Regions from separate parts of the Priestia sp. P5 genome, predicted to be linked through region 1. Evidence: predicted binding sites of a transcription regulator. Region 1 holds the regulator's gene; each other region holds the start of a gene.

Region 1 (8,499 bases):
TTTAATTTATTATTAATATGATCCAGCTGAATCAACGAAGCTCCCCCTTAAAACTCAGTTAAGCCTTGAGTTTAGTATGTTTTTCAATAAACATAGTACTATCTTAACAAATTTTAAAAAAATCTGAAAATATTAATGCACGCAAAAAAGCGACCAAGTGAGTACTTGGTCGCTTTTTTAGGTAGGGCAGTGATTACATCATGCCGCCCATTCCACCCATGCCGCCCATATCAGGCATTGCAGGTGCTCCGCCTTCTTCTGGCTTATCAGCAACAACTGCTTCAGTTGTTAAGAACATAGCCGCTACAGAAGAAGCATTTTGAAGAGCTGAACGCGTTACTTTTGTTGGGTCAACGATACCAGTGTCTAGCATATTTACCCACTCGCCAGTTGCAGCGTTAAATCCAGTTCCAACTGCTTCGCCTTTTAGACGCTCAACGATTACTGATCCTTCTAAACCAGCGTTGTGAGCGATTTGACGTACAGGCTCTTCAATCGCACGTAATACGATGTTGATACCTGTAGCAGTGTCACCGTCAGCTTCGATGCTTGCTACTTTATTATAGATATTTACTAATGCAGTACCACCACCAGCTACGATACCTTCTTCAACCGCAGCACGCGTAGAGTTTAATGCATCTTCAATACGTAATTTACGTTCTTTTAACTCAGTTTCAGTTGCCGCCCCAACTTTAATTACAGCTACGCCACCAGCAAGTTTTGCTAAGCGCTCTTGTAATTTTTCACGGTCAAACTCTGAAGTTGTTTCTTCAAGCTGAGCTTTGATTTGGTTTACGCGTGCTAGGATATCTTCTGCGTTTCCTGCACCGTTTACAACTGTTGTATTTTCTTTTGTTACAACAATTTTAGAAGCGCGACCTAATTGATCGATGCCTGCTGTTTTTAAGTCAAGACCAAGCTCTTCAGTGATTACTTCTCCGCCTGTTAAGATTGCAACGTCTTGTAGCATTGCTTTACGACGATCACCGAAACCAGGAGCTTTAACAGCTACAGCTGTAAATGTACCACGAAGTTTGTTCACAACTAATGTTGCTAAAGCTTCGCCTTCTACGTCTTCAGCGATGATTAATAGAGGCTTGCCTTGTTGAACAACTTGCTCTAATACTGGTAAGATTTCTTGAATGTTACCGATTTTTTTGTCTGTGATTAAGATGTATGGATCATCTAATACAGCTTCCATTTTATCTGAATCAGTTACCATGTAAGGAGATGCATATCCACGGTCAAACTGCATACCTTCTACCACTTCTAATTCAGTTGTGAAACCTTTTGATTCTTCAAGTGTGATAACGCCGTCGTTACCAACGCGCTCCATTGCTTCAGCAATTAATTGACCTACTTCTTCGTCAGCTGCTGAGATAGCCGCTACTTGAGCAATTGAATCTTTACCTTGAATTGGTTTAGAGATTGCTTTTAGTTCTTCAACCGCTACAGCTACTGCTTTTTCCATACCTTTACGGATACCCATTGGGTTAGCACCAGCCGTTACGTTTTTAAGACCTTCTCTGATCATTGCTTGCGCTAAAACTGTTGCAGTAGTTGTACCGTCACCAGCAACGTCGTTTGTTTTGCTAGCAACTTCCGCTACTAATTTAGCACCCATATTTTCAAATGCGTCTTCTAATTCGATTTCTTTTGCAATTGTTACACCATCATTTGTAATAAGCGGTGAACCGAATTTCTTTTCCAATACAACGTTACGACCTTTTGGTCCAAGCGTTACTTTTACAGCATTTGCTAATGTATCTACACCACGTAGCATTGCGCGACGTGCTTCTTCGCTAAATTTAATGTCTTTTGCCATGTTCTTTGACCTCCTCAAGATGTTCTTAATAATCTATTTTTTACGTATGATAAGTTTGTGGTTAAAATTAGCCGATTACAGCTAAAATATCGCTTTCGCGTAAAATTAAGTATTCAGTACCTTCGTATTTCACTTCAGTACCCGCATATTTTGAGAAGATGATACGATCGCCCGCAGCTACTTCTAAAGCTACACGCTCACCGCTTTCTAATACTCGGCCTGTACCTACAGCAACAATTTTACCCTCTTGTGGCTTTTCTTTTGCACTGTCCGGTAACACGATACCGCTTGCTGTTTTTTCCTCAGATTTTACAAGTTCAATCACTACGCGATCACCTAATGGCTTTAACAAGTGAAACAACCTCCTCAAATAATATGTTTACATTTTTATTAGCACTCAACCTCGACGAGTGCTAACACAATTATTATATTAAAACAAAGTGGGTTTTTTTTGCAAGTATTAAACAAAAAAAATTTAAAATTTACAACAACTACATATAATAGTCTTAGATTTCGACGATTTTGAGAAATAAAGCATTCTTTTCTCTGTTCAATAATATGTATGTTACAATACGAGCAAGAAGAAATTACTGACTTTACAGTACTTCTTCGACATATATACATAAAAACCTTTTAAAGGAGTATAGAAGATTGGAAAAACGTTATTGGTATGTTATCCTCACCTACATCCTTATGCAGTTTTCAGGAGTTATTGGTATACCGCTGTTAAAATTAACAGGAATGTTTGATCAATATCCAGTTCGAACAGCGAATGTCATGCTTTTGACTTATTGGACCATCATTAGCTTTATCCTTGGTTTACTTATTGTCTTACTGCTGCTGCGCCGTGACATGTCCATGCGTATAGAACATGCGGGAACAACGGTAACTGTGGTCTGGTCAGTCCTTGGAGTGTTCCTGGCTATGGCTGGTCAAGCTGTAGCAGGTATGATTGAGCACGCTCTTGGCATTACCCAAGTATCTGAAAACACACAAAATATTGTTAATCTTGTTAAAGCAACGCCGTTCCTCATTGTCGTTACGTCTGTTATTGGACCAATTCTAGAAGAGATTATTTTTCGAAAGATTATTTTCGGCTCTCTTCACAAACGATATAATTTCTTTGTCTCTGCATTTATTAGTTCCCTTATTTTCGCTGCCGTACACTGGGATTTTAAACATTTGCTCGTGTATACAGCCATGGGATTTGTTTTTGCATTCCTTTATGCAAGAACAAAACTAATTATTGTACCCATTATTGCTCACGTGTTGATGAATACAATCGTTATTTTATCTCAAACTATTTTTGCAGATAAAATTATAGAAATGCAAAAGCAAGCAGAACAAATGCAGTTTATTTTTGGAGGCATGTTTTTATGAAGAATATCCCTTTAACACGAGGGTTTATTTATATTATTATGGGGGTTTTATTCACCTACCTGGCTATTCAAAATGCTCAGGAAACCGTGTGGAATTTCCCCACAATCTTATTTGCACTCGTAGCCGCGTTCGATTTCAGATTTGCGGTTCGCATTTTTATCTTGCACTATAAAATTAAAAAGTTGCAGCAGCAATATAAAAATCAAGATGATTCATCTAAATAAAAAAACCACTGTTTCAGTGGTTTTTTTTACATACTAACATCTTCTCTTTCTTGCTCTGCCCTTGCCTTTAACACTTTGCGATACGAAATGCGGGAAATAATGATGCTGATTTCATACAAAATTAAGAGCGGCACTGTCACCATCATGTGCGAGAGCAATTCCGGTGGTGTAATAAGTGCGGCAATAACTAGCAGTACGAAATAGGCATACTTTCGAATTTGAGATAAAAACATAGGCGTGATAATTCCTAATCGCGTCAAAAACATGACGACAACAGGAAGCTGAAACAACAGCCCAAAAGGCAGTGTGAGCTGCATTAAAAAAGAAAAGTATTCATTAATGCCAATCACTTGGTTTACATTCAGCTCATCAGAAACGCGCGTCATAAAATCGACGACAAATGGAAACAACACAAAATAAGAAAAAGAGACACCGCCGATAAAGAGAAAAATGGAAACAGGAATATATCCAAGCGTTACCTTACGCTCTTTTTCATATAAACCAGGACTAATAAATGCCCAAAGTTGATACAGTGCAACAGGAGCTGCAAGTACACAGCCAATAATAACAGCAAACTGCATATAAATCTTAACTGGATCTGTTAGCCTAAATGCATTCATCGTTAAATTTTTTGCCTCATCAGCATGCTGTAAATAGACAATAACCTTATCCGCTATAAAAAAGCCAGCAACTGTGGCAATGACAAAGAAAAATAAAACAATTAAAATGCGTTTTCGCAGCTCTCCTATATGATCATATATTGACATTTCTTGTTCGGTCATACTATGATCACCCTTTTACTCTTTGTCATCTACTTGACGCTGTTTATCTTTTTCACGATCATCTGATGCACCGCTAGCGGCATGCTTAAACTCTCTAAGCGTTTGCCCGACTGATCTTCCTAGCTCCGGTAACCGTTTCGGCCCAAAAATAAGCAGTGCTACAATCGCAATAATAATCCAACTGCCTGCTCCAATCCCCATATTCCCACTCTCCTTATTAATTTAGACTTAAGGAAATCGTAACACAGTCCATCTTATTCAACAGGATAATTTTTCAAAAAGTAGACAAGCGACTGTAATTCTACAGCCAGATCAATATGATGCAGTCGAATCTCATCCGGTACGTTTAAGCGTGCAGGAGTGAAGTTTAAAATCCCTTTAATTCCGCAATTCACTAAACGATCGGTAATTTGCTGAGCCACAGTGGCAGGAACTGTTAAAATCGCCACTGAGATATCATCACTCATATAATCTTCCAATTGGTCAAGGTGATAAACCGGCACGTCGCCTACTTTTGTACCGACTTTATCTTCTATCACATCAAAAGCGCACTCAATTTTGGTGTTATTATTTTTAATAAAATTATAATTTAAAAAGGCCGTTCCCAGATTCCCTACGCCAATAAGTGCTACTTTCGTTACTTCATCTTGGTCTAACGTTTTACGGAAAAATGTAAGTAAATAATTCACATTGTAGCCGTATCCCTTTTTCCCTAATGCTCCAAAGTAAGAAAAATCCCGGCGAATAGTAGCAGAATCAACTTTCACTGCCTCACTTAACTCCGCTGACGAAACACGCTGTTTACCAGAAGCATGCAAGTTTTTTAAAAAACGATAATAAAGCGGCAATCGTTTAGCCGTTGCTTGTGGTATTTTTAATTGTTCAGTGTTCACGTTGTACCCCCTCAGTTCATGTATGTCATTACTAACATTTTCAAGTCATATTGCATTACCTTTCACAAAGCCTCAACCGCTTTGAGGTAGCGCTTCCAATTCTCTCTCTTTTCTCTTGTTTTATATATACTCCGCTTCACACCCCGACGCCTTTTGTCTATCCAGCACTACTTAAAGTCGGTAGCTAGAACGAAGCAATTAGCCCTTCAAAGGATCCGTTTGTTAGTCATGACGGATTTTCTACATCCATCATATATAAGTTCAGAGATGCACTTATCTCTTATTTTAACATAGTATCCTGTATAAAATGTGCAGGTAAAATCATTTTATTTCATGAATCAAAACATTCGCTTCATCATTTGTTCTTGTCCCTCTGCAAATTACAAACGCTTGTAGGAAGAACTTGTAGTTGAAAATATGTTAAAATACACTATGGATATACTACTAGAGGTGAAAAAATGATTATTCTACAATTGAACGGTATTACAAAATACTATGGGGCAGAACCCATTTTATCGAATATAAAGTTAGAAGTACAATCAAAAGACCGCATTGCCCTAGTGGGACGAAACGGTGCTGGTAAATCAACTTTATTAAAAATTATTGCTGAGCAGCTTTCTTATGACAGCGGAGAAATTATTAAACCTAAAGGTGTTTCCATTGATTATATGGGACAAGATACAGTTCTTGAGTCAACACTCTCCATATGGGAAGAAATGATGACGGTCTTTGCTCCGTTAAAGAAGATGGAAAAAGAATTACGTACGCTTGAAACAAAGATGGGCGATCCAGACATTTTTAATGATTCAGTTCAATACGAAAAACTAACCAAAGAGTACGATCAGCTTCAAGTAACGTTCAAAGATTTAGGCGGCTATCAATATGAAGCGGATACACGATCTATTCTTCACGGTTTCCGTTTTTCAAACTTTGACTATAGCACCCCTATTTCCTCCTTGAGCGGTGGACAAAAAACGCGCTTGGCTCTTGCAAAACTGCTTTTAACAAAGCCAGACTTGCTTATTCTGGATGAGCCTACCAACCACTTAGATATTGAAACTTTAGCATGGCTGGAACAGTTTCTGCAAGGGTATGAAGGAGCTATTTTAATTGTTTCACACGATCGTTACTTCCTTGATAAGGTCGTAAATCAAGTGTATGAAGTCACACAAAAAACAACGGTCAAGTACACGGGCAACTACTCTAAATACCTTGTACAAAAAGCAGAGCGATATGAAAAAGAGTTGCGTCAGTACGAAAAGCAGCAAGATGAAGTCGCAAAACTAAATGATTTTATTCAGCGAAACATCGCCCGCGCATCGACTACAAAACGTGCGCAAAGCAGACGTAAGCAGCTCGATCGAATGGAGTTAATAAATCGACCTAACGAAGGCGAAAAATCAGCTAGTTTTTCGTTTGAAATTGAGCGTCAAAGCGGAAATGAAGTCTTAAACCTCGAAAACGTGTCCATCGGATATGATGAACACAAATACGTCGTCCAAGACGCAAACCTTCGGATTAAAAAAGGTGAAAGCCTTGCGTTGGTTGGCCCTAATGGAGTTGGGAAATCTACGTTATTAAAAGGTATTGTGGATAAACTAAGTTTCAAGACTGGAACCATTTCTTTTGGCTCAAACGTAATGGTTGGTTATTACGACCAAGAGCAAGCTAATTTAACGTCTAATAAAACCGTTTTAAATGAGCTTTGGGATGACTACCCATCCAAACCTGAGAAAGAAATTCGTACAGCGCTTGGAAATTTTCTGTTTTCAGGTGATGATGTACTGAAAATCGTTTCCACGCTTAGCGGTGGTGAAAAAGCACGTTTGGCTCTTGCGAAGCTTATGCTTCAAAAAGCTAATTTCTTAATTTTAGATGAACCTACTAACCATCTTGATTTAGATAGCAAACAAGTACTCGAAAATGCGTTAATCGATTACCCAGGAACTCTGTTATTTGTTTCACATGACCGTTATTTTATTAATCGTATTGCAAACAAAATAGCAGAGCTATCTCCTGAAGGGGTAGAAGAATTTCTTGGAGATTATGACTATTATGTAGAAAAGAAAGCAGAAATAGAGGAAATCAAAGAATTAGAAAATATAAAAGCAAACGAAGAACGCACGGTAAAAGTAGATAAACAGTCCTATAAACAAGATAAAGAACAAAAGAAATTGATGAGGCAGCGAACGCGCCGCATTGAAGAAATTGAAACTGAAGTAAACAAATTAGAAGCCGCACAAGCAGAGAATGAAGAACTTCTTTGTGACCCTGAAATTTATCAAAACCACGAAGAAGTATCAAGATTAAACGGTGAAAACGAAAAAATTTCTTCACAGTTATCCACATTAATGGAAGAGTGGGAAGAATTACAGCTTCTTCTAGAAGAATAGTCTATATTTTTTCGTATTTATTCATCCTATTTACTCGTTCGTACGCTTTAGAACAAGCTTTATCCACTCTGTGAATAAATAGTGGATATCTGTCTGATTTTCATAATTAAAACTTGTTAATAACAGGTCCGTGTACTGAGTGCACGGACTTTTCCACATAATTATCCACAGTTAATTCTAAATTTATTGAATATTGTTGATAAATTATTTTTATCCACAAAAAAAGACGAATGAGAACTAAATCTCATTCGTCTCTTACTCTTCCAAGTCTAAACCGGGGTTTGCGTTTAATGACATATCTGAACGTTTTCCTTGAGCAAATCGTACACTTGCTGCTGCTCCAATCATTGCGGCATTATCCGTGCATAGAGATAGCGGCGGGATAATAAGTTCAATGTTTGATAATGGTGCAAATGCCTCTTCTAGCGCTGCTCTAAGTCCTTTATTAGCAGCCACTCCTCCTGCTACTAACACTTGCTTAACGTTATATTCCTTTGCAGCTTTAACGGTTTTAGTTACTAACACATCAATAACACTCGCTTGAAAGCTAGCAGCAAGCGTTTGTGGAAGAATTTCTTCACCTTTTTGCTTCGCGTTGTGGACAGTGTTAATAACTGCTGATTTTAACCCACTGAAACTAAAATCATAGGATCCTTCTTCTAGCCAAGCACGCGGCAAATCAATTAATGGCTCTCCCTCATGTGCAAGGCGGTCGATATGCGGTCCGCCTGGATATGGAAGGTTTAACGTGCGGGCTACTTTATCGTAGGCTTCTCCTGCTGCATCATCTCTCGTTTCACCAATCACTTTAAACTGGCCGTGACTTTCCATGTATACAAGCTCCGTATGCCCTCCAGATACAACTAGCGATAAAAGGGGGAACTCTAATTTTTTGATTAGCTGATTCGCATAAATATGTCCTGCAATATGATGAACACCAATTAATGGCTTTTGATGTGCAAATGCTAGCGCTTTGGCTGCATTTACGCCAATAAGAAGTGC
Region 2 (8,499 bases), on a different contig from region 1:
ACTGTAGATGGTCTAACGGGAAAAGTCATTCATGAGAATAAAAAAGAGCTGCAGCTAATGTCAGAGCAAAAAATAAAAGAAGCAATTGTTAAACAATATAGTGGTTACGTATATAGTCTGGAGTTTAAAGAATCCGCTAGTCAGTATGTCGCAGTGATTCTTAAAAATAGCACTCAATATACAGTAACGTTAGATGCTTTCACAGGAAAAGTAGTTAATACTTCTCAGCAAGAAGTGAAGGTATTAACGAGACAAGATGCAAAAGATCTTGCATTGGCTACATATGCAGGTAAGGTGAAAATAGTAGAATATGATCAAAACGCAGCGATTTTCACAGTGAAAATAATCAAAGATAATACGGAATACACAGTTACAATCGATGCGGTTTCGGGTGAAATCACACATGTAAAACATGATAATCTTCAGCCGTTAACGGAGAACGCTGTAAAAGTTCTTGCTTTAAAACATCAAGAAGGAAAAGTAGAGCATATTGAGCTTATAACAGAAAACTCAATAACTGTATACGTGGTGACTTTAGTGAGCGGAAGCAAGCAGCAGACGCTTAAGTTCGATGCATATACTGGACAAGAGTGCTCATAATTTTTTATCTTAAAACATAAAACATACATTTCATTTTTCATTCATATCAAGCAGAGGGTGCTTCAAGGCATCCTCTGCTTTTCTATTTTGTAACTGGAAACATTACCGGTTATCTATGTTAAGATAAATGTAGATTATTCTCGTAAAATGGATAAAACTAGAATGAACTAAATTAAATAGATAGGGTGTACACATGAGAAAAGAAGTACAAGTTATAGCCAAAGAAGCTTTTATTAAAAAAGTGAATAAAGGTTATCCACTCATTGAAAAAGATGCGCTTGTTGATGGTCATAAACTGCAAGAAGAAGGCGTTATTATTAACTTAGTCACTCCAAAGAATCAATTCTTAGCCAAAGGCTATTATGGAAAACAAAACAAAGGCTACGGATGGATTCTGACGAAGAAGAAAAGTGAACAAGTTGACGCGGCATTTTTTGCACGAAAAATTGAGCGAGCTATTGCCTCTCGTCACGATTTTTATGCGTCTGAAGATACAACTGCTTTTCGTGTATTTAATAGTGAAGGTGACGGAATTGGCGGCTTAATCATTGATTATTATGACGGATATTACGTCACGAGTTGGTATAGTGAAGGAATTTATCAATTTAAAGAATACGTTATTGAAGCTTTAAAATCTGCGCCTAACTTTAAAGGGCTGTACCAGAAAAAACGTTTCAACGTAAAAGGGCAGTATATTGAAGAAGATGATTTTGTCACAGGAAATAAAGGTGAATTCCCTTTAATTGTAAAAGAAAATGGTATTCGTTTTGCCGTTTATTTAAATGACGGAGCGATGGTTGGGGTCTTTTTAGATCAGCGAGACGTCCGTAAAACGATTCGAGATAAATATGCAAAAGGAAAGACCGTTCTAAACATGTTTTCGTATACAGGCGCATTTTCAGTGGCGGCCGCTCTTGGAGGAGCTGCGAAAACAACAAGTGTCGACTTAGCCAATCGCAGCTTGGCAAAAACAATTGAGCAATTTAGTGTAAATGGAATTGATCACGAAGCACAGGACATTATTGTAGAAGATGTTTTTAAGTATTTTAAATATGCGGTCAAGAAGAATATGACGTTCGATCTTGTGGTGCTAGATCCGCCGAGCTTTGCTAAATCAAAAAAGCATACGTTCAGCGCGGCAAAAGACTACAAAGATTTATTAAAAGAAGCCATTGCGCTTACAAAGCCGAATGGTGTCATTGTAGCATCTACGAATGCAAGTAATTTTGATATGAAAAAGTTTCATTCGTTTATTGAAAAAGCTTTTAACGAAAAAGGGGAACGCTACAAAATGATGGAGCAGTTCTCTCTTCCAGCTGATTTTAAAACAATAAAAGAATTTAAGTCAGGTGATTATCTCAAAGTCGTGTTTATTCAAAAAGTAAATCGCTAAATACAAGGCTGCATGATGAACTCATGCAGTTTATTTATTTTTAATAAAATAACGCTTACAAGCTATTTTGAAGGGAATAAAATGAAGGTAAGAGATAAATATTGTCAATATATATGATAAAATAATAAAGGAATTATGCTCAACACTTCACAATTTTACAATATCATCCTTACGAAACGTATTTTTACAATTATTTTATTTTAAATGGGATAAGTATTGGGTACGAAGTGGAAAGAGCATACTATTACTATTATTTAAAAACATGAAAGGAGAAAGATTATGGCTGAAACAACAAAAAAGCCTGCCGGCGAAGTGAAAATTATTCCTTTATTAATTTGTCTGGCAATCGGACTTGTTTTATGGTTTATTACACCTCCGTCCGGACTTGATGTGAAGGCTTGGCACTTATTCGCTATTTTTGTGGCTACTATCGTAGGGCTTATCATTAAACCATTGCCATTAGGCAGTGTAGCTATTTTATCTTTAACCATTATTGTATTAACTAATACATTAACACTTGAACAATCGCTCAGCGGTTTTCAAAATACGACGATTTGGTTAATCGTTATTGCATTCTTTATTTCTAGAGGTTTTATTAAGACTGGTCTAGGAACAAGGGTTGCCTATATCTTCGTTCGTTTGTTTGGTAAAAAGACGTTGGGACTATCGTATTCTCTTATTGTAAGTGACTTGCTTTTATCACCTGCAATGCCGTCTAATACAGCACGAGCTGGAGGAATTATTCTTCCAATAATTCGTTCTTTATCCGAAACATACGGATCGAGAACTGGAGACGGTACGGAGCGCAGAGTCGGCGCTTTCTTAACAAAAGTATCGTTTCAAGGAGATATGATCACATCCGCTATGTTCGTAACAGCAATGGCGGCCAATCCTCTTGCTGTTAAAATGACGGAACAAATTACAGGCAAGACTATTTCATGGGTTGGCTGGGCAGCGGCTGCAATCGTACCTGGAATTATTAGTTTAATTGTTATTCCGCTCGTTATTTATAAGCTTTATCCGCCAGAATTAAAAGAAACGCCGGAAGCATCTGAAATTGCAGCAAAAAAACTAAATGAAATGGGTCCGCTAAAGAAAGAAGAATGGTACATGATTGGCGTATTTTTACTTCTTCTTGTGCTGTGGATTTTTGGAGCTAATTTAAATATTAATGCAACAACAACTGCTTTTATTGGTCTATGTGCGCTGCTTTTAACGCAAGTGTTAAGCTGGTCGGACATCAAAAAAGAACAGGGAGCATGGGATACATTAGTCTGGTTTGCTGTTTTGGTTATGATGGCAACTTTCTTAAATGATCTAGGCATGATTCCTTGGTTCAGTGATCTGATGAAAGGCACTGTTAGTCATATGTCTTGGATGACGGCGTTGATTGTACTAGCTATTGCATATTTTTATTCTCACTACTTTTTTGCAAGTAACACGGCTCACGTCAGCGCTATGTACGCAGCATTTTTATCTGTCATTGTGGCCGCTGGTGCGCCTCCGTTACTGTCAGCATTGATTTTAGCGTTCTTTAGCAATTTATTTGGCTGTTTAACTCACTACGGCAGTGGGCCGGCACCGGTGTTCTTCGGTAGTGGATATGTAACGCAGCAAAAATGGTGGTCGCTCGGCTTTTTAATTTCAATTATTCATATTATCATTTGGATTGGAATTGGCGGCTTGTGGTGGAAACTGCTAGGTCTATGGTAAAAAAACAGTGGCGCAGGCCACTGTTTTTTTATGCTTCAGCCCACACGGATACAGAGCCGCCGTTTACAGGGAACTGTCCGTAGCCATCTTCTTCAATCACAACTTGATCTTCTCGGTTGTTTGTGAAGTCAATCCACGTTTGTCCACTTCGGTGTTGGCCGACGAACATTCTCTTTTCGCCATCTTCGCCGTTTGACATCACCACAGCGCATCCAGACTTCTCAAATTCCTCTACACCATGCCTTACCCATCCAATGGTATTCGGGTGATCAAAATAATCGTCTTGCTGGCCGTATGCTTTGTCATAGCGTACATGCAAGAGAGCGGAAATATCTTTTTCTTTTCCCTCAATTGGGTGCTCTCCGCCTATCCCAAAATAGTCTCCGTAAAACACACAAGGATAGCCGTCTTCACGAAGTAAAATTAGAGCGTAAGCACTTTGTTTGAACCAATCTTCTACCCAAGATTCTAAAGATTCATTTGGCTGAGAGTCATGGTTATCTACAAATGTGACAACATTCAACGGGTGAGTCTTGACTAATGTATCATCAAAAATCGTGGTTAAATCAAAATCTCTTCCTTGCTGAGAGGCTTCATGCAGTTTATAGTGCAGCGATACGTCAAACAAATCGATTTGATAATCAATCACGTCTAGGAATTCCTGACAGGCTGTTAACTCTGGATTCCAAAACTCTCCCACAAAATAAAAGGGCTTTTCTTGAGAAGAGGACAATTCGTGGGCAAACTCTTTAATAAAATCGTGGTTAATATGTTTAATGGCGTCCAATCGATAACCGTCGCACTGCAGAGTGTCTGCTAACCATTTTCCCCATTTGATCATTTCTTCTCGAACTTCAGGATGATCGTAATCAATATTTGCAAACATTAAATAATCGTAGTTGCCAAACTCTTGATCCACATTTTCGTTCCAGCTTTTGTTTTCTCCGGCAATACGAAAAACGCCTTCTTTTCCATTTTTATCATCGTAATCAGTGCCGTTAAAATGATTAAAGTTCCATTTGAAAGAAGAATATTGATCGCCGCGCCCTTCAAATGTAAACTTTGTCCACCCTTCAATTTCAAAAGGTTCAGAAATTTCTTCTGTTCGGTTCATGGGGTCCACTTCAATGACGTGGAACGTTTCTTTTTCATCTGCTGCAGCTTTATGGTTCATTACAATATCCACATAGACATTAATTCCATGATTATGACAGGCATCAATCGCTTCATGCAGCTCTTGCTTGGTTCCATACTTTGTACGAACGGTTCCTTTTTGATCAAATTCGCCAAGATCGTATAAGTCGTAAACGCCGTAGCCATTATCCTCTGATGAAACACCTTTTGTAACCGGGGGAATCCATACGGAATCAATTCCTTGTTCTTTTAGTTGAGGAGCGAGCTCTTTGAGGCGTTGCCAATGCTCGCCATCAGCTGGCACATGCCATTCGAAAAATTGCATAATTGTATGATTCCGTTCCAAGTTAAATCATCCTCCTTTTAAATAAAAAGATATAATCGCTCACGGATAGTTCTTTAGAATCAAATGAGGAATTGATTATATTTTTTCTTTTAACGTTCCTGTTATCCCTATTCTTTAAACCTTTTTCAACATATGAAGCTTAAGAAAATCTTAAGATTTCCCCTTCCTTTTTCTTAAGAAATGCAGTTTACAATAAAACCCATAGACGAAATGACCCATGATATACTTTTGAAAGGAGTGTGAGAAATCAATGAACGAATATGTGGTTTTAGTCGTAGACGATGAGCAAGAAATCCGTAATGGCATTGCTATTTATTTAAAAAATGAAGGTATTAAAGTCTTTACGGCCAAAGATGGAATCGAAGCCATAGAGATACTAAATAAAGAAAAAGTTCACTTAATTATTCTTGATATTATGATGCCAAGGCAAGACGGCATTTCAACGACGTTTAAAATCCGAGAACAAAAAAATATCCCGATTATTATGCTGAGCGCTAAAAGCGAAGATGCAGATAAAGTGCTCGGTCTGCAGGTAGGAGCAGATGATTATGTGACAAAGCCTTTTAATCCATTAGAACTGATAGCGAGAGTTAAATCACAGTTAAGAAGATATGTGACATTAGGTACATATGAGGAAACAAAGACGATTGATATCCGAGGTCTCGTACTTGATATTGAGGCTAAGTCCGTCACTCTTGATGGGGCATTCATTAAGCTGACTCCCATTGAGTATAAAATTGTAGAGTTATTAATGAAAAATGCAGGGAGAGTTTTTTCCATACATGATATTTATGAACGCGTATGGAATGAACCAGGCTACAACGCAGAAAACACAGTAGCGGTACACATTAGAAAAATAAGAGAAAAAATTGAGATTGAACCAAAAAATCCGAGGTATGTAAAGGTTGTGTGGGGACTTGGATACAAAATGGAAAAGTAGCGTCATTTCAGCTATAGGGATTATCTTGTTTTTATTTGGTTTAGGAGCAACTATTTCTTCAATTAGTAACGTGCATAATCTATTAAAAACAAACTATTTACAAAAAAGCAGCTATGTAAAATCAGAAGACTTCAAAAAGCAAATAAGTCGTTTTACAAATGATCTCTACCTTTTAGAATTGACACAAAAAGATAAGAATACCGTTAATGCAAATAAGATAACAGAAGAAGAGATTGAGTCGTATCGATATACGGAAGGAACATTAACAGAACAAATAAAAAACGTGCACGATAAATATGAAGAAAAAATAGAAGACGCTAAACAGGCAAAGAGCAAAAACGTTGAAGCTGCCTATGTAAAGCAGCAGGATCTAGAAGTTAAAAACATTCAAAAAAAGTTTCAAGATGATCAATTCGTTCGAGAAGAAATAGCGAAAAACAAAAAACTCGAAATGAAGAAACTATATGATGAAGCTTTTGATAGACAAAAAACATTATCTCAATATAAAAAAGACATCATGTATTATTTAAAAGATAGGAACACGAACAAAATATACACGAACATCCAAAACGCAGGCAAAGAAGATGTTAATCAATTAGTAAAACAGAAAAACATATTGTATAAACATACTTATTCAGCTCAATCACCGCTTGTGTTCCAAGCAGATGAATATAAAAATTCGTCGTTAAGCAGTGAGGTAGACTCAGAGATCCCAACCCGGTATTTAAAGCAGAAGTTTACGGGTATAATTGCTGTTCCTGAAAAAGAAACCTTCATTAGTCCTTTATTTGATGAATATAACTATTATCATCATCAAAATGTAGCGTTTCTCGTGTATGCATTGTCAGGGATACTAGCTCTGCTAATAGGTTCCTTTATTTATAAAAAAACAATAACTGGACATTTAAAAGAAATAACAAAACAAACTGCAGTACAGAGGGTTTATAAAAAAATACCTTTAGATATTTGTATAATTGTTTTTCTTTTATATTCATTTTTTACATTAAGTCTAGTTCTGAACGGCTATCCTGCTTCTTTATTAGAATCATATAAGCATGTTGCTACGTTCTTCTTTTATATGATAGCAATATCCATAGCTATTTCCCTATGGGCACTTCAAGTATTTCTACTGTTTCAGCGTATGCGCACAATAGATGACATAGAAGAATATAAAAGAACGTGTGTTTATCAAGTAATTTATTTTCTTCAATCTATTTTTATTATCAGACATATTGGCATGCATATAATGGTTGTAGTGCTGCTTTTAGTGTTTGCCGTGTTTGCTGTTGCAGCTCTATTGACTAGTGGATCTATGTTTGCAGAACAAGTATCCATACTGTACTTAGCTGTTGGAAGTGTTGTAGGAGTGGTTACTTTGATACTGCTTATGCTACGAGTTAATTATTTAAATAAAATTATTATCTCAATTGATCAAATCGCCACAGCCGAGTGGAAAGAGCCGTTACCTATCAAAGGAAAATCAGCTTTGACTCAAGCAGCGCTAAACATAAATCATATCCAGCAGCAGATTCAAACATCTCAGCATGTTCAAGTTAAAAGTGAACGCTTGAAAACAGAGTTAATTACCAACGTCAGTCACGATTTAAGAACACCATTGACTTCTATTATGACATATACAGCGTTGCTAAAGTCGCAAGATCTTACTTCGGACGAACAACATGCTTACATTGAAATTATTGACCGTAAATCAAAACGGTTACAGACACTTATTGATGATTTATTTGAAGTGTCAAAAATGGCAAGTGGAAATGTAGAATTGCATAAAGACAAAATTGATATTAACCAGCTTCTTCATCAGGCTTTAGCTGAATATAATGAAGCAATTGAAGATTCAACTCTGCAATTTCGTATTCAATCTCTCGAAAATCCAATATTTGCTACTGTAGATGGTCAAAAATTATGGAGAGTATTTGACAATTTGATAGAGAATATATTGAAATATTCACTTGAACAAACGCGTGTCTATATTTCTGTTCAAGAAATAAACGAACAAGTGAAACTAACATTTAAAAATGTAAGTAAATATGAATTAAATGAGCAGGCAGATGAGCTGTTTGAACGATTTAAAAGAGGGGACACTTCAAGACAAACCGATGGTTCCGGACTTGGGTTAGCTATTGCTAAGTCAATTATTGATTTGCACGGAGGAGAACTGAATATTGAAATTGACGGAGATTTATTTAAAGTAACGATTACTCTTTAATGTGAGTGAATATAAACAGCATATCTAGTAAAAAAAGAGAAGCAACCTCATTATGCTGGTTGCTTCTCTTTTTTTAGCGTTCGTAATTTTATTCCGCAACCGCAAAGCGTACTGTGCTTTAGTACTTTTATTTCTCTATTACACTGATT
Region 3 (8,499 bases), on a different contig from region 1:
GCTCAAACTAGCAGGCACGGAAGAAGAAACGATTTATACGCTAGCAAAAGAGCTGTTAATAGATGAAGACGTATATAAGCAAATGTCACAAGCATCGAATCCTTACGGAGACGGCTTAGCTTCTAAACGCATTTGTGATGCTATTAGCTACTATTTCAACCGCCGTGAAAACAGACCGGAAGCTTTTAATCCGCTTTCGTAAGATTTCTAAACACCTTTCACATGAAAAGCGTCTCTTTGAGACACGATAGTGTGAGAGGTGTTTTTTTATGTGGATTAAATGGTTAATGATTAGCTTTATATTGGGAAGTGGAGGAGGGCAAATGTCGCTCAATCCGACATTTCCTTCTATAAAACAAGAAATGAATCATCAGGAAAAATCAATCATTGTGATGATTAAAAAAGAAAAATTCACGAAATTTAAAAGTCAGCTACAAAAAAATTATCCTAATATAAAGATTAAGAGCGAATTTCACACAGTGTTTACAGGACTTTCATTAAACGGCTCCATCTCGGATTTGGAAAAACTATCTCAGAATCCATCTATTATTAGTTCACATTCTATTAAAAACTATCAGGTTACAGAAGAAAATAGCGTAACGTTCATTGGCTCAGAACAGGTAAGAGGCTTGTTTGATACTCACAATCAGCGCTTAACAGGAAAAGGGATCAAAGTAGGCGTTATCGATACGGGGGTTGATTATTCTCACCCTGATTTAAAACAAACCTACAGAGGGGGTTACGATGTAATAGATGAAGATTATGAGCCGATGGAAACCACTCGTGAGCAAGGAGAACCGACTCTGCACGGTACTCATGTAGCTGGTATTATTGCAGCGAATGGGAATATTAAAGGCGTAGCACCCCAAGCGGAAATCTATGCATACCGAGCTCTTGGACCTGGAGGAGCTGGAACGTCTGAAAGTGTTATTCTAGCTATTGAAAAAGCAATTCAAGATGATGTAGATATTATTAATTTATCATTAGGAAATGATGTGAATGGCCCTGATTTACCAACAAGCTTAGCGTTAGATCGAGCTGTTGAAAAAGGAATTGTAACGGTTACATCTAGCGGCAATTCAGGTCCAGGTTTATGGACGGTGGGCTCTCCGGGTACAGCGGGAAAAGCTATTTCCGTTGGCGCTTCTGTTTCTCCGACAACAGTTCAATTTCTAACAATTGGATTTAACAAAGAAAAAATTATGATGGCGCCAGTAGAAGGGTCTCGTCCATGGACGTTTAATCAAACGCTGCGTGTAATAAATGAAGAAGATTCCAAAGAGCAAAAGCATGCGTCGGGTAACGTCATTTTGCTAAAAGCAGAAGGAAATGCGGTTCAAAAAAAGATTAAACAAGCTGAACTGGCGGGAGCAAAAGCGGTTATTTTATATAGCCCGACAGAAAAAAGCATAGTCAGTAAACTAAAAGAGTCAGTAAATATTCCCGTGATATGGGTAAGTAAAAAAAGCGGTGACACCATTAGCCAACACATTCAGTCTCAACAACCGTACTTACGCACTGGCCAGCAAGTGGTGCAAGACTTGCTCACATCTTTCAGTTCAAGAGGGCCTGTAACGACTACTTGGGGAATCAAACCAGACGTCGTCGCACCAGGTTACTTCATTAATAGTACAGTTCCTGGAGGATATGAACGCATGCATGGCACAAGTATGGCTGCGCCCCATGTAGCTGGAGCGTGTGCGCTGATTTTACAAGCTCACCCGAACTGGTCTCCTGAACAAGTCAAAGCTTCATTGATGAACACCAGTAAAGTAATGCAGCAGCTAAACGGTCAAACGTATCGCGTATATGAACAAGGAGCGGGAAGAATTCAAATAGCAAAAGCCGTCACAGCAGAATCTTTGTTTTATCCATCTTCTTTATCTTTTGGTATTTTTACGCGTCCATCAAAGAAAGTTTTATCTTTTAAAATTGATAACCAGTCTGATAAAGCAAAAACGTATCGCTTAAACGTTCCAAAAAGGGATGAAGGAGTGAACTGGGATGTTCCATTACCCGTCACGGTGCCACCCCGTCAGACAAAAGAGATAGCTGTCACTTTATCGGTGCAGCCCCGTTTTAAAAATAAAGGTATATATGACGGATATTTGGAAATAAATGATTCACGTGAAACATTTTCGCTTCCCTATATGTACATGATTAGCATTCCAGATTATCCTCGTGTCATGGGATTGCAAGTAGCAGCGGAAAAAGAGAAAAATACGTATAGCTATGAACTGTTTTTGCCTGAAGGAGCAGATCAGTTAGGCGTCGCTCTTTTTGATAAGCAGTCTTTACAGTTTGTATCGTATTTAGATGTTGACGTGGATGTAGAAAGAGGCATGAGAAAACGAAAAATAACGATTGATGAATCGCTTGTACCAGGAGTGTACCAAATATTTGCATTTGTGAAAAAGCATAGACAAGAGCAGGTTGTACACAGTACAATAACGATTGAATGAACCTCTTTAAATGTTTTCATTTGAAGAGGTTTTATGTGTGGCAGAAATGTGAACAATAAGAAGAGATTGTGAAGTTTTTAGCTTAAACACATTGACATTAAATATACGCTATTGTATGCTTACAGGGAATATAAATGATAAGGTTTTCAACCTGTGAAAACCGTTGATATTTCTGCGTATTTTATTAGCTGTTTTTACCTTTTTTAGCAATTTTTTTTGCCTTTCTATCATATATTGAGCTATGAAAACGATAGAGAATTCGGAAAAAAGAAAATTTTGCAAAAGGGGTATGAGCTTATGAAAGATCGCAACCGTCATCCTTTGCAAGCGATGGCATTAGTGTCAATCATTCTATCACAGTTAGCAGGTTCAGTCTTAATTGGCTTATTCTCTGGAAGATGGGCTGATCAATGGCTTGACACCGAACCACTATTTTTGATTTTAGGCCTTCTTTCAGGGCTAGCAGCAGGTGTTTTTATGATGCTGCGGACAGTCCACCATTTTTTTTCAGGAGATTAATAATTCATGCAGGATTTGCAGCACGTTTTTCCAAGACTTCGTTCATACATATTGTATTTGTTAGCATTATACGTTCTCGGCTGGGGATTTACAAGTTATAAGGCTGTTTTTGCAGGTTTAATTTTAGGAACCGCCTTGAGTTTGTATAATTTGTGGAACTTAGTAAGAAAGTTTGAGCAGTTTGGACAGGCGTTGGATGAGGGGAAAAAGCCCCGTTCAATTGGGACTGTTGTAAGATTTGCAACAGCTGCTCTCGCAGTTGTGATTACCATCTCTTATCCAAAAACCTTTCATATTATTAGTGTAGTTGTGGGATTAATGACGTATTATGTTGTCATTATCATAGATTTAGTTGTTCAAAATATGCGTAGAAGATAGAAAGAGAGGTGAACACAGTTGGGTCATGAATCACCAACTATAGAGTTTCTAGGCCTTACTTTTAGTCAAAGTAACTTGCTTATGGTTACCGTAGCTTCTGTTATTGTATTCTTAATTGCAGTTTTATGTACTCGTACTCTTGCTATGAAGCCAAGCGGTGCACAAAACTTTATTGAATGGGTCTTAGATTTTGTTAAAGGACTCGTTAATAGCAATATGGATTGGAAAACAGGTGGCCGCTTTTTGACGCTAGGTGTAACTTTACTTATGTACATTTTTGTGTCAAATATGTTGGGTCTTCCATTCGCCATCGTGATTGACCATAACTTATGGTGGAAATCGCCAACCGCTGATCCAGCAATTACGCTGACGTTAGCCGTTATGGTAGTTGTACTATCACATTATTATGGTATTAAAATGCGAGGTTTCTCTGCATACACGAAAGATTACTTCAAGCCAATGGCATTTTTATTCCCGCTTAAGATTATCGAGGAGTTTGCCAATACGTTAACGCTTGGCCTTCGTCTTTACGGTAATATTTATGCTGGGGAAATTTTGTTAAGCTTGCTAGCTGGTTTAGCAACAACAGGCTTCCTAGGTACAATTGGAGCTGCTATCCCAATGCTTTTATGGCAAGGATTCAGTATTTTTGTAGGCGCAATTCAGGCCTTCATTTTCACAATGTTAACGATGGTTTATTTATCTCACAAAGTGAGTAGCGACCATTAATTTATAAAGCTTTGTTCAAGTAATACCCAATTTGGACAAAACAAAACTTAGTTAAACAAAATCATATATATTAAGGGAGGACTTTATAAAATGGGTTTAATAGCATCTGCAATTGCGATTGGTTTAGCGGCACTAGGTGCTGGTATTGGTAACGGTCTTATCGTTTCTAAGACGATTGAAGGCACAGCTCGCCAACCAGAAGCACGTGGTACATTAACTTCAATGATGTTCGTTGGGGTTGCCTTAGTTGAGGCGCTTCCAATTATCGCCGTAGTTATTGCATTCATGGTACAAGGTAAATAATAATGTGTTACATGTGGCGAAGATCATTCAAAAGAACCTTCGCCATTACTTTATGTCTTTAAGAAGTAAATTATATATGTGGAGTCTCTGAAGGGAGTGAACATGGCCGTGTCGAACATGTTTGTGTTAGGAGCAGCAGGCATTAATGGTGGAGATATTCTTTTCCAATTAGTGATGTTCCTTATCCTACTTGCGTTACTTCAAAAATTCGCGTTTGGTCCTGTAATGGGAATCATGAAAAAACGTGAAGAGCATATTGCCGGTGAGATTGATGAAGCAGAAAAGCAAAATGAGGAAGCGAAGAAGCTTGTTGAAGAGCAGCGTGAAATCTTAAAGCAATCTCGTCAAGAAGTGCAAGTAATGATGGAAAACGCTAGAAAGTCTGCAGAAGATAAAAAAGAAGAAATCATTGCAGCAGCACGCGAAGAGTCTGAGCGTCTAAAAGCTGCAGCAAAACAAGAAATCGAACAGCAAAAAGATCAAGCAGTTGCTGCGTTACGTGAGCAAGTTGCTTCATTATCTGTTTTAATTGCGTCGAAAGTTATTGAAAAAGAACTTTCTGAACAAGATCAAGAGAAGTTAATTCATGAATATATCCAAGAAGTAGGGGATGTACGATGAGTCAACCAGCTGTAGCCAAGCGCTATGCACTAGCTCTTTTTCAATTAGCAACAGAAAAACAGATGATCGATGAAATGCAAGACCAGCTACAAATCGTTGAAGAGGTGTTTGCTAAAACACCTGAATTAATGGATGTATTAACTCATCCAAAAATTACAATTGAGCGAAAAAAACAGTTTGTAAGTGAGGCATTTGCTGAACTTTCACCAACTGTTCAACATACGGTTCTTCTATTATTAGAGCGTCACCGCATTCAAATTGTTAGCCAAATGGTGCAAGAGTATCGTTTCCTAGCGAACGAAGTACGTGGCGTGGCAGACGCAACTGTTTATTCTGTCAAACCTTTAAGCGCAGATGAGAAACGAGCAATCTCGCAATCATTTGCTTCAAAAGTTGGAAAACATACGTTAAATATTTCAAATGTAGTAGATAAAAGCCTAATCGGCGGCGTGAAGCTTCGCATTGGTAATCGTATCTATGATGGCAGCATTAGCAGCAAATTAGAAACGATCCACCGAGGACTTCTTGCACACAGATCGTAGATAGGGGTGAAATTCATGAGCATCAAAGCTGAAGAAATTAGTGCGCTGATCAAGCAGCAAATTGAAAACTATCAGTCTGAGATTAAAGTGAGTGATGTAGGTACTGTTATCCAAGTTGGGGATGGTATCGCACGTGCTCATGGCCTCGACAATGTCATGGCTGGAGAACTGGTTGAATTTTCAAATGGTGTCATGGGAATGGCACAAAACTTAGAAGAAAACAATGTAGGTATCATTATTTTAGGACCATATACAGAAATTCGTGAAGGTGACGAAGTTCGCCGTACAGGACGCATCATGGAAGTTCCAGTAGGAGAGCAGTTAATCGGTCGTGTTGTTAACTCATTAGGTCAGCCAGTAGACGGCTTAGGCCCGGTAGAAACAACAAAAACACGTCCAATTGAAGGTGCTGCACCTGGCGTTATGGATCGTAAATCAGTACATGAGCCGCTTCAAACAGGTATCAAGGCGATTGACGCACTTGTGCCGATCGGCCGTGGACAGCGTGAGTTAATTATCGGTGACCGTCAAACGGGTAAAACATCGGTAGCAATCGATACAATCTTAAACCAAAAAGATCAAGATATGGTATGTATCTATGTAGCGATTGGCCAAAAAGAATCAACAGTTCGTAACGTAGTAGAGACATTACGTAAACACGGTGCTCTAGATTACACAATCGTTGTAACAGCATCAGCTTCACAACCAGCTCCACTATTATTCTTAGCACCATACGCTGGAGTAACAATGGGTGAAGAGTTTATGTATAACGGTAAGCACGTACTTGTTATTTACGATGACTTAACAAAACAAGCATCAGCTTATCGTGAACTTTCATTACTATTACGCCGTCCTCCAGGTCGTGAAGCGTACCCAGGGGATGTATTCTATCTGCACTCTCGTTTATTAGAGCGTGCGGCAAAGTTATCGGACGCAAAAGGTGGAGGTTCATTAACAGCTCTTCCATTTATTGAAACGCAAGCAGGAGACGTATCTGCTTATATCCCAACGAACGTAATTTCGATTACAGACGGACAAATTTTCTTACAGTCAGATCTATTCTTCTCAGGCGTACGTCCTGCGATTAATGCTGGTCTTTCTGTATCACGTGTAGGGGGATCTGCACAAATTAAAGCGATGAAAAAGGTAGCAGGTACACTGCGTCTAGACCTTGCATCTTATCGTGAGCTTGAATCGTTTGCTCAGTTCGGTTCTGATCTTGACCAAGCAACTCAAGCAAAATTAAATCGAGGAGCGCGTACAGTTGAAATCTTAAAACAAGGTTTACACAAACCGCTTCGCGTAGAAAAACAAGTAGCTGTGCTTTACGCATTAACAAAAGGCTTCTTAGATGATGTTCCAGTATCAGATATTACACGCTTTGAAGACGAGTACTTAACATGGTTAGAATCAAACCGTAAAGAAGTACTTGAATCAATCCGTACAACTGGTGGCCTTCCTGAAGCTGGCGTATTCGAATCAGCACTTGAAGAATTCAAGAAAACATTTATTGCATCTGAATAATATATTGTCAGCATGGTATGTTAAGACAATCTTTCAATAAGGTGAAGGTGAACATTTGTTCACCTTTCATACCACGTGATCTTCTAAAACAAGGTGGTGAAACCTTTGGCATCATTACGTGATATACAAACTCGAATCACATCGACGAAAAAAACGAGCCAGATTACGAAAGCAATGGAAATGGTTTCAGCTGCAAAGCTGAATAGAGCGGAACAAAATGCAAAATCGTTTGTTCCATATATGGAAAAAATTCAAGAGGTAGTCTCAAGTGTAGCCCTAGGCAGCAGAGGCGCTTCACATCCAATGTTAACTGCGCGCAGCGTGAAGAAGACTGGTTATATCGTAATCACTTCAGATCGCGGTCTAGCAGGAGCATATAACAGTAATATTTTGCGAAAAGTATCTCAAGCTATTGAAGAACGCCATCAATCACCTGATGAATACGGTGTGATTGCAATTGGACGAGTAGGGAGAGATTTCTTCGTAAAACGCGGTATTCCGGTTTTGCTTGAAATCACAGGCTTAGCAGATCAGCCAGCTTTTGCTGACATTCAAGGAATTGCTTCACAAACAGTTCAAATGTTTGCGGACGGTACGTTTGATGAACTTTACTTATACTACAATCACTTTATCAATACGATTTCACAAGAAGTGACGGAGAAGAAGCTATTGCCTCTAACAGATCTTCAACCTTCTGGTAAACTTGTTGGTTATGAATTTGAACCATCACAAGAAGAGATTTTAGAAGTATTACTTCCTCAGTATGCAGAGAGTTTAATTTACGGCGGCCTACTTGATGGAAAAGCAAGTGAGCATGCTGCTCGTATGACAGCGATGAAAAGTGCAACAGACAATGCAAAAGATCTTATCAATAATCTTACATTGTCATATAACCGTGCACGTCAAGCGGCAATTACCCAGGAAATTACGGAAATTGTTGGCGGAGCGGCAGCGTTAGAATAGAAAGTTTAATGGAAAAGCAAGTTAGGAGGGAACACGATGACAAAAGGACGCGTTACTCAAATCATGGGTCCAGTTGTAGACGTAAAGTTTGACAACGGACACCTTCCGGCAATTTATAACGCCCTTAAAATTTCACATAAACCGAGCAGTGCAAGTGAAGTTGCAATCGAATTAACATTAGAAGTTGCGATTCACTTAGGTGATAACACAGTTCGTACAGTAGCAATGTCATCCACTGACGGCTTAGTTCGTGGATTAGAAGTAGAAGATACAGGTGCAGCAATCTCAGTACCAGTTGGTGACGTTACGTTAGGTCGTGTATTTAACGTATTAGGTGAAAAAATCGACTTAGACGCCCCAATCGATGCAGGTGCACGTCGTGATCCGATCCACCGTCAAGCACCAAAGTTCGAAAATCTATCTACACAAGCTGAAATTCTTGAAACAGGTATTAAAGT

The links. Region 1 encodes Rex, which represses fermentation and respiration genes when NADH is low (regulators of the CRP and FNR family bind a similar motif). Its sites were predicted from a motif close to TTGTGAAATATTTCACAA; they were not measured.
Region 2: a site for Rex is predicted at 2,129-2,146, ahead of MMB69_RS23150 (anion permease). Genes of this name have one in related genera too.
Region 3: a site for Rex is predicted at 2,529-2,546, ahead of MMB69_RS22705 (AtpZ/AtpI family protein). Genes of this name have one in related genera too.

The regions. Positions count from the first base shown of each region.
Region 1 is NZ_JAKWFJ010000011.1:8,232-16,730, forward strand. Features, by position in the region: gene MMB69_RS26790 (AAA family ATPase) at 1-35, opposite strand, end outside; gene groL (chaperonin GroEL) at 194-1,825, opposite strand; gene groES (co-chaperone GroES) at 1,893-2,177, opposite strand; gene MMB69_RS26805 (CPBP family intramembrane glutamic endopeptidase) at 2,477-3,205, shown strand; gene MMB69_RS26810 (YdiK family protein) at 3,202-3,429, shown strand; gene tatC (twin-arginine translocase subunit TatC) at 3,456-4,211, opposite strand; gene tatA (twin-arginine translocase TatA/TatE family subunit) at 4,227-4,412, opposite strand; gene MMB69_RS26825 (redox-sensing transcriptional repressor Rex) at 4,466-5,104, opposite strand; gene MMB69_RS26830 (ABC-F family ATP-binding cassette domain-containing protein) at 5,563-7,497, shown strand; gene tsaD (tRNA (adenosine(37)-N6)-threonylcarbamoyltransferase complex transferase subunit TsaD) at 7,753-8,499, opposite strand, start outside.
Region 2 is NZ_JAKWFJ010000003.1:316,415-324,913, reverse strand. Features, by position in the region: gene MMB69_RS23160 (PepSY domain-containing protein) at 1-600, shown strand, start outside; gene MMB69_RS23155 (class I SAM-dependent rRNA methyltransferase) at 794-1,993, shown strand; gene MMB69_RS23150 (anion permease) at 2,273-3,706, shown strand; gene MMB69_RS23145 (alpha-amylase) at 3,735-5,186, opposite strand; gene MMB69_RS23140 (response regulator transcription factor) at 5,437-6,126, shown strand; gene MMB69_RS23135 (sensor histidine kinase) at 6,104-8,350, shown strand.
Region 3 is NZ_JAKWFJ010000003.1:217,424-225,922, reverse strand. Features, by position in the region: gene wecB (non-hydrolyzing UDP-N-acetylglucosamine 2-epimerase) at 1-202, shown strand, start outside; gene MMB69_RS22710 (S8 family serine peptidase) at 270-2,462, shown strand; gene MMB69_RS22705 (AtpZ/AtpI family protein) at 2,760-2,981, shown strand; gene MMB69_RS22700 (ATP synthase subunit I) at 2,988-3,359, shown strand; gene atpB (F0F1 ATP synthase subunit A) at 3,378-4,088, shown strand; gene atpE (F0F1 ATP synthase subunit C) at 4,179-4,391, shown strand; gene MMB69_RS22685 (F0F1 ATP synthase subunit B) at 4,494-5,012, shown strand; gene MMB69_RS22680 (F0F1 ATP synthase subunit delta) at 5,009-5,554, shown strand; gene atpA (F0F1 ATP synthase subunit alpha) at 5,570-7,078, shown strand; gene MMB69_RS22670 (F0F1 ATP synthase subunit gamma) at 7,184-8,041, shown strand; gene atpD (F0F1 ATP synthase subunit beta) at 8,078-8,499, shown strand, end outside.